2 regions of the Sphingomonas sp. SP4 genome follow, and region 1 is predicted to be linked to the other one. Evidence: riboswitches for the same ligand, from Rfam matches in the RefSeq annotation. Region 1 holds a riboswitch; the other holds the start of a gene.
What was found. A riboswitch is a leader RNA that binds a small molecule or an ion and turns the genes downstream of it on or off. The one in region 1 is predicted to bind fluoride.
Positions count from the first base shown of each region.

Region 2: another riboswitch for fluoride. It lies ahead of crcB (fluoride efflux transporter CrcB); the one in region 1 lies ahead of AC4GYV_RS12390 (hypothetical protein).

Region 1 covers NZ_JBZFLE010000002.1:615,508-620,948, forward strand. Annotated here, with positions in the region: gene AC4GYV_RS12370 (AI-2E family transporter) at 1-656, shown strand, start outside; gene AC4GYV_RS12375 (FKBP-type peptidyl-prolyl cis-trans isomerase) at 658-1,158, opposite strand; gene rpsU (30S ribosomal protein S21) at 1,176-1,382, opposite strand; gene AC4GYV_RS12385 (murein L,D-transpeptidase catalytic domain family protein) at 1,911-2,597, shown strand; gene AC4GYV_RS12390 (hypothetical protein) at 2,606-2,929, opposite strand; fluoride riboswitch at 3,130-3,191, opposite strand; gene AC4GYV_RS12395 (hypothetical protein) at 3,420-3,695, opposite strand; gene AC4GYV_RS12400 (PilZ domain-containing protein) at 3,910-4,428, shown strand; gene AC4GYV_RS12405 (L,D-transpeptidase family protein) at 4,431-5,441, opposite strand, start outside.
Region 2 covers NZ_JBZFLE010000001.1:959,094-964,534, forward strand. Annotated here, with positions in the region: gene AC4GYV_RS04770 (rod shape-determining protein MreC) at 1-16, opposite strand, end outside; gene AC4GYV_RS04775 (rod shape-determining protein) at 31-1,074, opposite strand; gene mutL (DNA mismatch repair endonuclease MutL) at 1,230-3,005, shown strand; fluoride riboswitch at 3,037-3,098, shown strand; gene crcB (fluoride efflux transporter CrcB) at 3,122-3,505, shown strand; gene ppa (inorganic diphosphatase) at 3,502-4,050, shown strand; gene AC4GYV_RS04795 (outer membrane beta-barrel protein) at 4,407-5,315, shown strand; gene ilvC (ketol-acid reductoisomerase) at 5,401-5,441, opposite strand, start outside.

The DNA of each region.
Region 1 (5,441 bases):
TCCTCGGATCGGTTGGCCGGCTCACCAGCGCGGTCGGGAGCGCGATCGGCGCAGTCACCAGCGTCATCGCGATGATCGTGATCGGCATCTTCCTCGCCGCCGAGCCGCGCATCTACGACCGTGGGATCGCATGGATGCTCCCGGTTCGACATCGCGCCGGCTTCTACCGTGTTGCGGCGCACGTCGGCTTCACGCTCCGTCGCTTGTTGTTCGGGCGGCTCGTCGGAATGATCTTCGAAGGCTTCTTTACCTGGGCGATGCTGACGATCGGCGGAGTCCCCATGGCGGCGTTGCTCGGCCTCGTGACCGGCGTCCTCGCGTTCATTCCGAATATCGGCGCCATCACGTCGGGCGTGCTGATGGTCGCCGTTGGATTCAGCGCGGGGCCGCATCAGGGTGTCTACGCGATCTTCGTCTATTTCTTCGTCCAGAACATCGACGGCTATTTCGTCGTGCCATACATCGCCCGCCGTACGGTCGATCTCGCACCCGCGGTGGTACTTGCGATGCAGCTGCTCATGGGCGCGCTGTTCGGCATCCTCGGCGTACTCTTCGCCGACCCGATCCTCGCAACGTTGAAGGTCGTTCTGATTGACCTCAGTCGCCAGCAGGCAGCGAAGGAAGGCGAAGGACCGGAGGTGGTCGAGCCGACTTAGGTCAGCGCTGCTGGGGCATCTGCTGCATGAGCTGAGCACCGCCACGAACGATCTTCTGCACCTGCACTTCGAAGGTGAGGTTGCTGTTCGGCGGGAAGCCCTGGGGACGCTGTCCGTTCGGGAAAGCCAGCTTCTGCGGCATGGTGAAGCGGTACTGGCCGCCTTCCTGCATCTTGGTCATCGCCTCGGCGAAGCCCGGGAAGACGCCCGCCATCGTGAATGGCTGCGGGCCGCCGTGGTTCTGGCTGGCATCGAATACCGTGCCGTCATCGAATGTGCCGACATAGTCGAGCATTGCAGCGTCGCCGGCTTGGATCGGCTCGCCGGTGCCGGCTCGCAGAGTCCGGAATTGCAGGCCGCTGGCGGTCACCTCGGGACGAAGGGAGCCAGCGCCTAGCCAGGCAAGTCCGATGCCGGCGGCGATGATGACGATGAACGCCAGCCAAAGCGCAACGGCCCGGCCGGAGTTGGCGGGACGGTGAGCGGCTTCGGCGACGGACACTTTTGTGTCGCTAAGGCTTAGCGTGAGCCTTCGCGCTCGGCGCGCTTGCGCTCGAGCTTGCGGGCGCGGCGGATTGCAGCGGCACGCTCACGGGCACGCTTCTCCGACGGCTTCTCATAATGGCGGCGCAGCTTCATCTCGCGGTAGACGCCCTCGCGCTGCAGCTTCTTCTTGAGCGCGCGCAGCGCCTGCTCGACATTATTGTCGCGAACGATGATCTGCATAAAGTCCCGTCAACTCCTAGTATTTGTTCGCGCCGCCCCAAATCGCTGAAAACGCGGAGGTTTTCCTAGCGGCACGCCAGCGGCCTCCGGAGGATCAACCTGCGGCGGCGAGGCGCCCCTTAGCAGTGGTTCGAAACCCGTTCAACCCATCGAAGAAGACCACTCGTCTCTCGGCCGCCCACTCCTCTTCCAGTGGACCTTTCCGAATATGACCTTCCGCGCCACATAGTTTGCACTTCGCGCCCAAACCATTGAAAAACATAGTACATTTACCATATCTAGCCAGCTAGAGCGGGGCATCGAAGCCAATCAGCGCGATACTTAACGCTATGCACATTGGGTCCGTCATTGAGTGCGACCAATCTGGGCGTGTCAAAGTCAGCCATTTTGACGCTGAGACACTTCGAGGGTCTATGCACTGCGATGAAACGCCCAAGGGACGCGGTGGAACGCGAAAACCAGGGATATGGGTTATCCACCGTTAACTCATTGAATGTTACAACCATCGTTCGTTTCGGGAGGGTAGTAGTGACGTTGAATCGGCGTGAAATATTGCGTCTGGGGGCCATGGGGGCAGCCGGGGCAATCATTTCTTCTTCAGCAAGTTCGAGCGTTCTGCCCATTCTGGCACCGACGCAGCCGAACCCTGCCGCGCCTAATCCATACGCTACCGTGCCGCAGCAGCCGGTCGTCCCGACCGCTCCGGGCGGCATCGATCCGCAGCTTTTCGCGAAGGCCAAGGCCGCGCTCGACCAGCACAAGATCTGGGCTCGTGATTCGGTCGGCATCGTCGACTTCTCGCGGCCTTCCAGCGAGCCGCGCTTCTACGTCGTGAACCTGGTGGACGGTTCGGTTGAATCGCACCGCGTTGCGCACGGCCGCGGTTCCGATCCCGATCACAGCGGTTTCGTCGAGCGCTTCTCGAACAATTTCGGCTCCTATGCGAGCTCAAACGGCGCCTACACGACAGGCGACTATTACGACGGCAAGTACGGCCTCTCCATGAAAGTCCGCGGTCTCGACTGGTCGAACTACAATGCCGAACCGCGCGCGATCGTCATTCACAATGCGTGGTACGCCGAAGACGACATGATCCCGATTCACGGCAAGCTCGGACGCTCCGAAGGCTGCTTCGCCATGTCGCGCAAGAGCCAGTACGATGTGATGCGCAAGCTCGCGGGCGGCCGCATGATCTACGCGGAAAAGCTCGCCTAAACACTCGTCTAGGATTCGGTGGTGGTTTGAAGGATGTCATCCTTCAGCAGCCCGTTCGCTGCGTGCACGAGCGTTTGCAATTGCGAGCTCATCATTTGGCTCGTCTGAATGGCACAGGTGTAGTCGGGGCTTAGCCGGATCGACCCCTTCTCGTCGGCAAGCAGCATCCCTGCATTGAGTAGCGCTTGAACCTTCCTGCGGGTCGTTTCCCGATTAAGGCCGGTGGCCGCAGCGATCGAACTCACGTTGCATTTGGTGAGTAGCTTGGGCGGCATGGGGTTTCGCACGTCCTGATGCGCCTTATCGAAGTCCAGCCTGGTGAACTTTTCCATGGTGATCGCCGCGGTCGCAAGGATGATTAGTGCGGAATCATGATCGAGCCCAAGGTGCGAGCGCCAATTCTCCAAAAGGCGTAATGTCATCAACGCCAGACGCAGCCCTGCCGGTCTGGACTTCGCTGATACTTCCCGTTTTTGAATGCTAAGAGATGAAGCAGGCACTTTGAGTAATATTCTCCGCCTGACGCACGAATGCGCAAGTAGGAGTGATCAGCCGTTCGGCGGTTAAAGGGATAACCCCATTCCCTATAATTGGCACTTAGAGCTGCGCACGAAGGGATCAAGGCTGGGTTATTGCACAATTTGTGCAGTTGCGACCCGTTCGTCGCGCATCGAGAGTCTAGTGTAGTTGAAGGCTCGCCGGCTTTTGGCCCCCAAAGCAAATCCGGAGAGTTCAGGAAGGGCGATCAACCGAGTGCCCTTTTGGTGCAACGGTCCCATGGTCGCCCCGTGGGCCGTTGCATTCGCTGCTAGATCGAGGCGATCAGACCCGGCCGAACTCGAGGCGCACTCCGCGATGGTCTCCTGCCTCCCAGGCGATCCGGCCAGCAAGCGAGCGAGCGCCAACCTTTAGGGTCACATCCGTGCCGGCCTCTGGAAGGTCCCGCCCGAGCAACTTCGCTCCCGAAATCGAGAGATCCTCAATGAGCGCAGGTTTTGCATCGCCTGCGAAGATGACGGAGGCAGATATCCCGACCCGCTTCCGTTGAATCCATCGGCGTCCACCAGGACCGTCCTTGCGCTTACCGAAAACTGACACAGCCCAACTCCTCGATGTCAGGAGATACGCTGCACGCGTGTGATCGGCACACAAGCTTCCTTGCGGCGCATGTACCAAGGCGAGACGAATCGCTCGCGCCGCCGGAATCAGCGAAACAGACAAGGCAACTCACTTGGTAACCACTCGGCAAGGTGTCGAGCATAGGCTTCTTGTCGAGGTCGCCAATGACCTCCGCAGGAGGAGTAGCGCGACCATGCCCGACGTTCTCGTCTATGAGCGAGCGACGCCATCCTTCGCTGCTGGGCTCGCTAAGCGTGGCCATCACATCGTCTACCGCGTGAACGAGTCCAACCACTGTCCCGGGTGCGGGCGGTCGCAATGGTATATCGGGCGGATGAGTGCAGAGTGCGGCTTCTGTGGAACCGCCGTGCCCCTAGCCGAAACGGGCGTTCAGGAAGCTGTTACGTCGGGGCCGCGGCCGCGCAACGTCGGCACGGCGGATCAGCGGCGCTTTCCCCGCATGCCTGCGAAGAACCGGAAGCTGAAGCTTCTGGTCGACGGTTCGCCCGCGAATTTCGCCATCCACGACATCTCCGAGGGCGGCGTGAAGGGCGATCATGTTGCCAACCTCGTTCCCGGCTCGAAGGTCCATGTCCGCTTCGAGGGCGGGATCCTCGTGCCCGCGGTCGTGCGTTGGACCGAGGACGGAATGGTGGGCTTGGCCTTCATCGACCCGATCATCCTCGATCGGTCCAGCCAGCCCCGGAACTAGCCTTAGCGGGTCGCGACTTGACCGGCCGGTTTCGGCTTGGGCTTAGGCTGTTGACCCGCAGCTTGCTCCTCAGGCTTCGCCTTCGGTACCGTCAGGCTCGCACCGCCATCCCTCATCTGGAGCGCGGCCATCGCCTTTGAATCGCGGCCGTACAGATCCTTGTAGTCAACGATGGTGCCGTCAACGAGCGCTGCCGAGCTGAAGTAGACGATGTAGACCGGAAGCGGCTTCACGAAGTTCGCCTGCACGGTCTTCTTGCTGTCGAGCGCCGCCTGGATCTTGTCCGCCGTCCAAGGACCGTTGTCGTCTCCCAGAAGTTCGGTCGCGAGATCGAGGATGTGCTGGGTACGGACGCAGCCATGACTGAGCGCGCGCGTCGAATCGTTGAAACGGCTCCGCGCGTTGGTGTCGTGAAGGTAGATCGCCTTGGAATTCGGCATCACGAACTTGACCTGGCCCAGCGCGTTGGTGGGTCCCGGCGGCTGCTGCCAATACATGACCTTGCCGCCCGGCCCCTTGATCGGGATGAAGCCCTTCTTGCCTGCAGCTTCGCGTTCGATGCTCTTGGGGACGTTCCAGGCAGGATTGAGCACCACCCCAACGGCGGTCGCATTGAGCTGAGGCGTCGGCGTGGAGAGCTTGCCGGCGATGGCACGCTGCTTCCAGCGGTTCACGCCATTTTCCACCAGCGTCGCATGGAAGCCGGGCACATTGACGATGATATATTTGTTGCCGAGGTCGCGCGGCAGCCAGCGCCAGCGGTCCATGTTCAGGCGGATGCGGTTGATCTTCGCGGTCTGATCGGCCGGAGTCATCGCCAGCGCATTCTTCAGCGCCGCATATTGCGGGTGGGTCGGAAGAAGCCCCTCGAGCGAGGCGCGCATGCTGTGCGTCGCAAGCGCATTGCGCAGCAGCGCATCCTGCTTGGCCGGGTCCAGATCCTTGTCGACCACCCACCAATCGATGCGGCCGGCCTTCCTCACGTGACCTAGCGCAAGATCGTTGGACAGGCG
Region 2 (5,441 bases), on a different contig from region 1:
GACGCGCGGTCGCCACCGGGCGTTACTCCGCTAGGCCGTCTGCAGCACGCCGCGGAACTGCTCTTCCTCCAGCGCGCGTCCGGTGCCGAGCGCAACGCAGGTGAGCGGATCGTCGGCGACGGTGACGGGGAGGCCGGTTTCGTCGCGCAGGACCTCGTCGAGTCCCTGAAGAAGCGCGCCGCCGCCAGTCAGGACGATGCCCTGATCGCAGATGTCGGCGGCGAGTTCCGGCGCCGTGTTCTCGAGCGCGATGCGGACGCCTTCGACGATCGTGCCGACCGGCTCGGAGAGCGCTTCAGCGATCTGGCCCTGGTTGATCGAGATTTCCTTGGGCACGCCGTTGACGAGGTCGCGGCCCTTGATGTGGACCGTTTTGCCGATGCCGTCGACGGGCGGCTTGGCGATTCCGACTTCCTTCTTGATCCGCTCGGCGGTGGCTTCGCCTATCAGCAGGTTGTGGTTGCGGCGGACGTAGGAGCTGATCGCTTCATCCATCTTGTCGCCGCCGACGCGCACCGAGGTTGTGTAGGCGAGACCGCGGAGCGAGAGGACCGCGACTTCGGTCGTGCCGCCGCCGATATCGACGACCATCGATCCGATCGGCTGTGTCACCGGCATGTCCGCGCCGATCGCGGCGGCCATCGGCTCCTCGATCAGGAAAACGGCGCTGGCGCCGGCATTGGAAGCCGCGTCACGGATCGCGCGGCGCTCGACCGAGGTCGAGCCCGACGGAACGCAAATCACGATTTCCGGGAAGCGCCAGGCGCGCATCTTGCCGCCGTGGACCTTATGAATGAAGTGCTTGATCATCTGCTCGGCAACATCGATGTCGGCGATGACACCGTCGCGCAGCGGCCGGATGGCCTCGATCTGGTCGGGCGTCTTGCCCATCATCAGCTTGGCGTCGTCGCCGACAGCCTTAACTTTCTTGACGCCGTTGATCGTTTCGATCGCGACTACCGACGGCTCGTTCAGGACGATTCCGCGGCCTCTGACATAGACGAGTGTATTAGCGGTCCCCAGGTCGATCGCCATATCGTGCGACATCCACTTGAACCAGCGCGTCCAGAACATTGATTTCCCCGTCTTTCGCCTAATCCCCGGAAGGCGGCGGACACCCTGTCCGCAGCTTAACTTCCCATTGAACTCTTTCCGTTGAATACGCTCTGAATTTCCGCGAAAAATCAGTGCTTCGCCGGCGCCCCTTCGATGGGCTAGGAATGGTTAACATGTCAATAAAAAGGCTGCCGCCGGAACTCATCAATCGCATCGCCGCTGGCGAGGTCGTCGAACGGCCCGCCAGCGCGCTTAAGGAATTGATTGAAAACAGCTTGGACGCTGGTGCGAATCAGGTCGCGGTACGTCTGTCGGCCGGCGGACTCGAGCTCATCGAGGTGGCCGACGACGGCTGTGGAATGGCGCCTGAGGAGATGCGGCTCGCGCTTGAGCGACACGCTACCTCTAAACTGCCGGACGAAGCCATCGATCGAGTCACGACCTTCGGGTTCCGAGGGGAGGCCCTGCCATCGATCGCGAGCGTTTCGCGCTTCATCCTTGAAAGCCGAACGCGAGGTTCCGACGGGTGGCGCATCGAAGTCGATCATGGTGAAAAAATAGCGGAGGGACCTGCAGCACTCCCGCCCGGGACTCGCATTCGCATTGAGCGGTTGTTCGACAAGGTGCCGGCGCGGCGGAAATTCCTGCGCTCGCCCCGCGCGGAATATGCGGCCTGCCTCGATTCGGTGAAGCGCCTCGCGATGGCGCGGAGCGACGTAAGCTTCACGCTCGATCATGACGGACGGCGGATCCTGACGCTCCAGCCGTCCGAGGCACCTGCACGCGTGGCAGCTTTGCTTGCCCACGAACTCGATCGGCATGGGGTGGGCATCGATTGCGCCCGCGACGGATTGCGGCTGACCGGCGTCATCAGCCTGCCGACCTTCAACCGCGGCATTGCTGATCAGCAGTTCCTGTTCGTCAACTCGCGGCCAGTGAAAGATCGTCTGCTCGTTGGCGCGCTTCGCGCCGCGTACCGCGACCTTGTCGCCCGGGATCGCCACCCCATCGCAGCACTGTTTCTCGAGGTGCCGCTCGAAGAGGTCGACGTTAACGTTCATCCGGCGAAGACCGAAGTCCGCTTCCGCGATCCCGCAGCCGTGCGCGGCCTCATCGTTGGCGGTCTCCGCCGGGCGCTGGACGACGAAAGCCAGCGTAGCGCCGCACGCGAGCAAGCCGCGACTCCGGTCATGTGGACGACGAGCGCGACCTACGACGAAGCGATCAATGGCCATCCAATTAATAGTGTGATGGGAGCGACAGACTGGCCGGTCCCCTCAACGGGCCCAGCAGTCGTCGCGGAGGCCAAGCGCCTGTTCGAGCCCGCGCCTCTGGCGCGCGCCGAGCCCGCGACGCAGCCCGTCCCCAGCTACCCATTAGGCGTTGCGCGCGGGCAGGTGGCTGCAACTTATATTGTGGCCGAGGCGGAGGACGGGCTGGTCATCGTCGACCAGCATGCGGCTCACGAGCGGCTGGTGCTTGAACGCATGCGCGCTGCGAGGGAAGGGGGCACAATCTCGCGCCAGGCCTTGCTCATCCCCGAAGTTGTCGAGCTTGAGGAGACCGACTGCGACCGGCTCGAAGGTGCCGCCAACGAGCTGGCGGATATGGGCCTGGAGCTGGAACGCTTTGGCCCAATGGCGATGATCGTCCGTGCGGTGCCGGCCGCCTTGGGCAAGACCGATGCTGCAGAGCTGTTGGCGGACCTCTCTTCGGAAATCGCGGAACTCGGCGGCCCCCTGAGCCTGCGCGACAAGCTCGACCTGGTGGCGGCCACGATCGCTTGTCACGGATCCGTCCGAGCCGGACGCATACTGTCCGTCGCCGAAATGAATGCTCTGCTTCGGGAAATGGAGATCACTCCGCGCTCCGGCCAGTGCAACCACGGACGGCCTACCTGGGTGAAGCTCGGCCATTCAGAGATTGAGAAACTCTTCGGCCGCAAGTGAGACTTGATCGGCGCCGACTCATTGTTAGATGCCGAGCTCAGGGAATGGGGTCTCCCTTATAACCGCCGATCGGCTGATGGCTCCTACAGGCTCATTCGTGATGCAGTAGGAGGAACATGCTTTATCTTCTCGTTTTCGTCGGCGCAGGAATTGGCGGGGCATTACGTCATGGCGCCAACACTGCTGCCGCGCGCCTGCTAGGCTACAATCTTCCCTACGGCACTTTGATCGTAAACGTCGTCGGATCATTCGTGATGGGGGCGCTCGCAGGCTATTTCGCTCTGCGCCCGGGAATCTCGCAGCACGTCCGCCTGTTCCTCACCACCGGAATTCTTGGTGGTTTCACGACATTTTCCACTTTCTCACTCGACACTGCTCTTCTAATCGAGCGCAACAGCTACGCGCTCGCGGCCGGCTATGTGATCGGTTCGGTGGGCGCGGGTATTGCAGCCTTCTTCTTTGGGCTGGCCATTTTCGAACGCAGGATTCCATTACCTTGAATATCGATCTGATTCCCGTCGGCGATAACCCGCCCGAGAGCCTCAACGTTATCATCGAAGTCCCGGTCGGCGGCGAGCCGGTCAAATATGAGTTCGACAAGAAGTCGGGCGCCTTGTTCGTCGATCGTATTCTCCACACGCCGATGCGCTATCCCGCCAACTACGGCTTCGTTCCGCACACCCTTTCGCCCGACGGCGATCCGTTGGACGCACTGGTCATCGCTCGCTCTCCGTTCGTTCCTGGCTGCGTGGTCCGTGCGCGACCGATCGGTGTCCTCAACTTGGAGGACGAGCACGGCGGGGACGAGAAGTTGATTTGCGTGCCGGTGGATTCGACCTTCCCTTATTATTCGGATGTCGGCGAGAGGCAGGACCTGCCGTCGATCGTCCTTGCCCAGATCGAGCATTTCTTCACCCACTATAAGGACCTGGAAGCCGAGAAGTGGGTGCGCGTGGGTCATTGGGGCAATGCGGAAGATGCCCGTCGCATCGTTGTCGAAGCGATTGAGCGCGGCCGTCAGCAGAAGGCTGGAGCGGGCGCATAAACTTTTAACGCGAATTCTGACTAGCCGCGGCGCCTACCAAAAACAGGAGTTGGGAGATGGCGGATTGCAACCTGATCCATGTCGCGCACGTGAGGCTGAGGAGCAGGATCTGGCTCAAGCTGCTGGGAATGGGCGATGTTGCGGAAGCGCATCGTAAGTTCCAGCGCGCGTCATCTCGAACGTGCCCGTACGGGGATCGTGGAAGGCAAGAATCGCCAATTAACTCTCCTTGATAAATGTTGCAGTTCGACAACGCTCGTCTGGAAAATCATTGCGAAATGGCCGCAGCGCATTGTCGGGCGGTCGCGAGCCGGTGTAGGCCGCGACCACTAGTTTTCGATCGAAAGGGGATCCTAGTGAAAACTCTATATGCTGGTATCGCTACGGCGGTTGCGCTTGCTGCGACACCCGCTCTAGCCGAGGCCCCAACCGGGCCTCGCGTCGAGATTTTCGGCGGCTTTGACAATATTCGTGAAGACATTCCGCAGGCACCGCTCGGCCAAATCGTCGAGGGGCAGGAAGTTCGGTTGGAAAACACCGGTTTCCTCTATGGCCTCGGTGTGGGCTGGGACTTCCCGGTCAGCAACTCCATTGCCGTCGGCATCGACGGTGAGGTGAGCGGCAGCACTGCCAAGCTGACGAAGAGCTTTGCGGGTCAGATCATCTACAACGGAGCTGGTCCGTTTGTTGATGAAGACGACGAAACATATTACGTCGATTATTACGCGGATCTTCATTACAAGATGAAGCCGAAGTGGGACTGGTACATCGGTCCTCGCGTCAGCTTCTCGGTGTCGCCGAACGCCAATATCTACATCAAGGGCGGCTACACGAGCCTGAAGGTCAACCGTAGCGTTGTCTTCAACGACAGCGAGACCGGTGATCGCCTCAATCCGGCCACCGATTTCGATCCGGATTTCGTCGATTTCACTCCGGTTCCGAACTACGGCAGCTCGCGCTGGCTTCACGGCTGGCGCCTTGGTGCAGGTGCCCAGGTCGGTCTCGGCGGTGGTTTCTACACCGGCGGTGAAGTCCGTTACTCGCACTACAACGAAGGTGTGACCCGTTGGCAGGGCGTCCTGTCGCTGGGTTACCACTTCAACCACGCGGCTCCGCCGCCTCCGCCGCCTCCGCCGCCCCCGCCGCCTCCGCCGCCTCCGGCGACGCAGACGTGCCCGGACGGTTCGGTGATCCTGGCGACGGATACCTGCCCGGCACCGCCGCCTCCGCCTCCGCCGCCTCCGCCGGCGCCAGAGCGCGGCTAAGGCCGAACGGTAAGTGCAAAAAGGGGAAGGCGCTGCGGCTCAGCCGCAGCGCCTTTTTCTTTGTTCAGTGAACTGTTGAGGCGCGTCAGGAGATCGAGCGTAGCCGCTCGAACACTTGCTCGATCA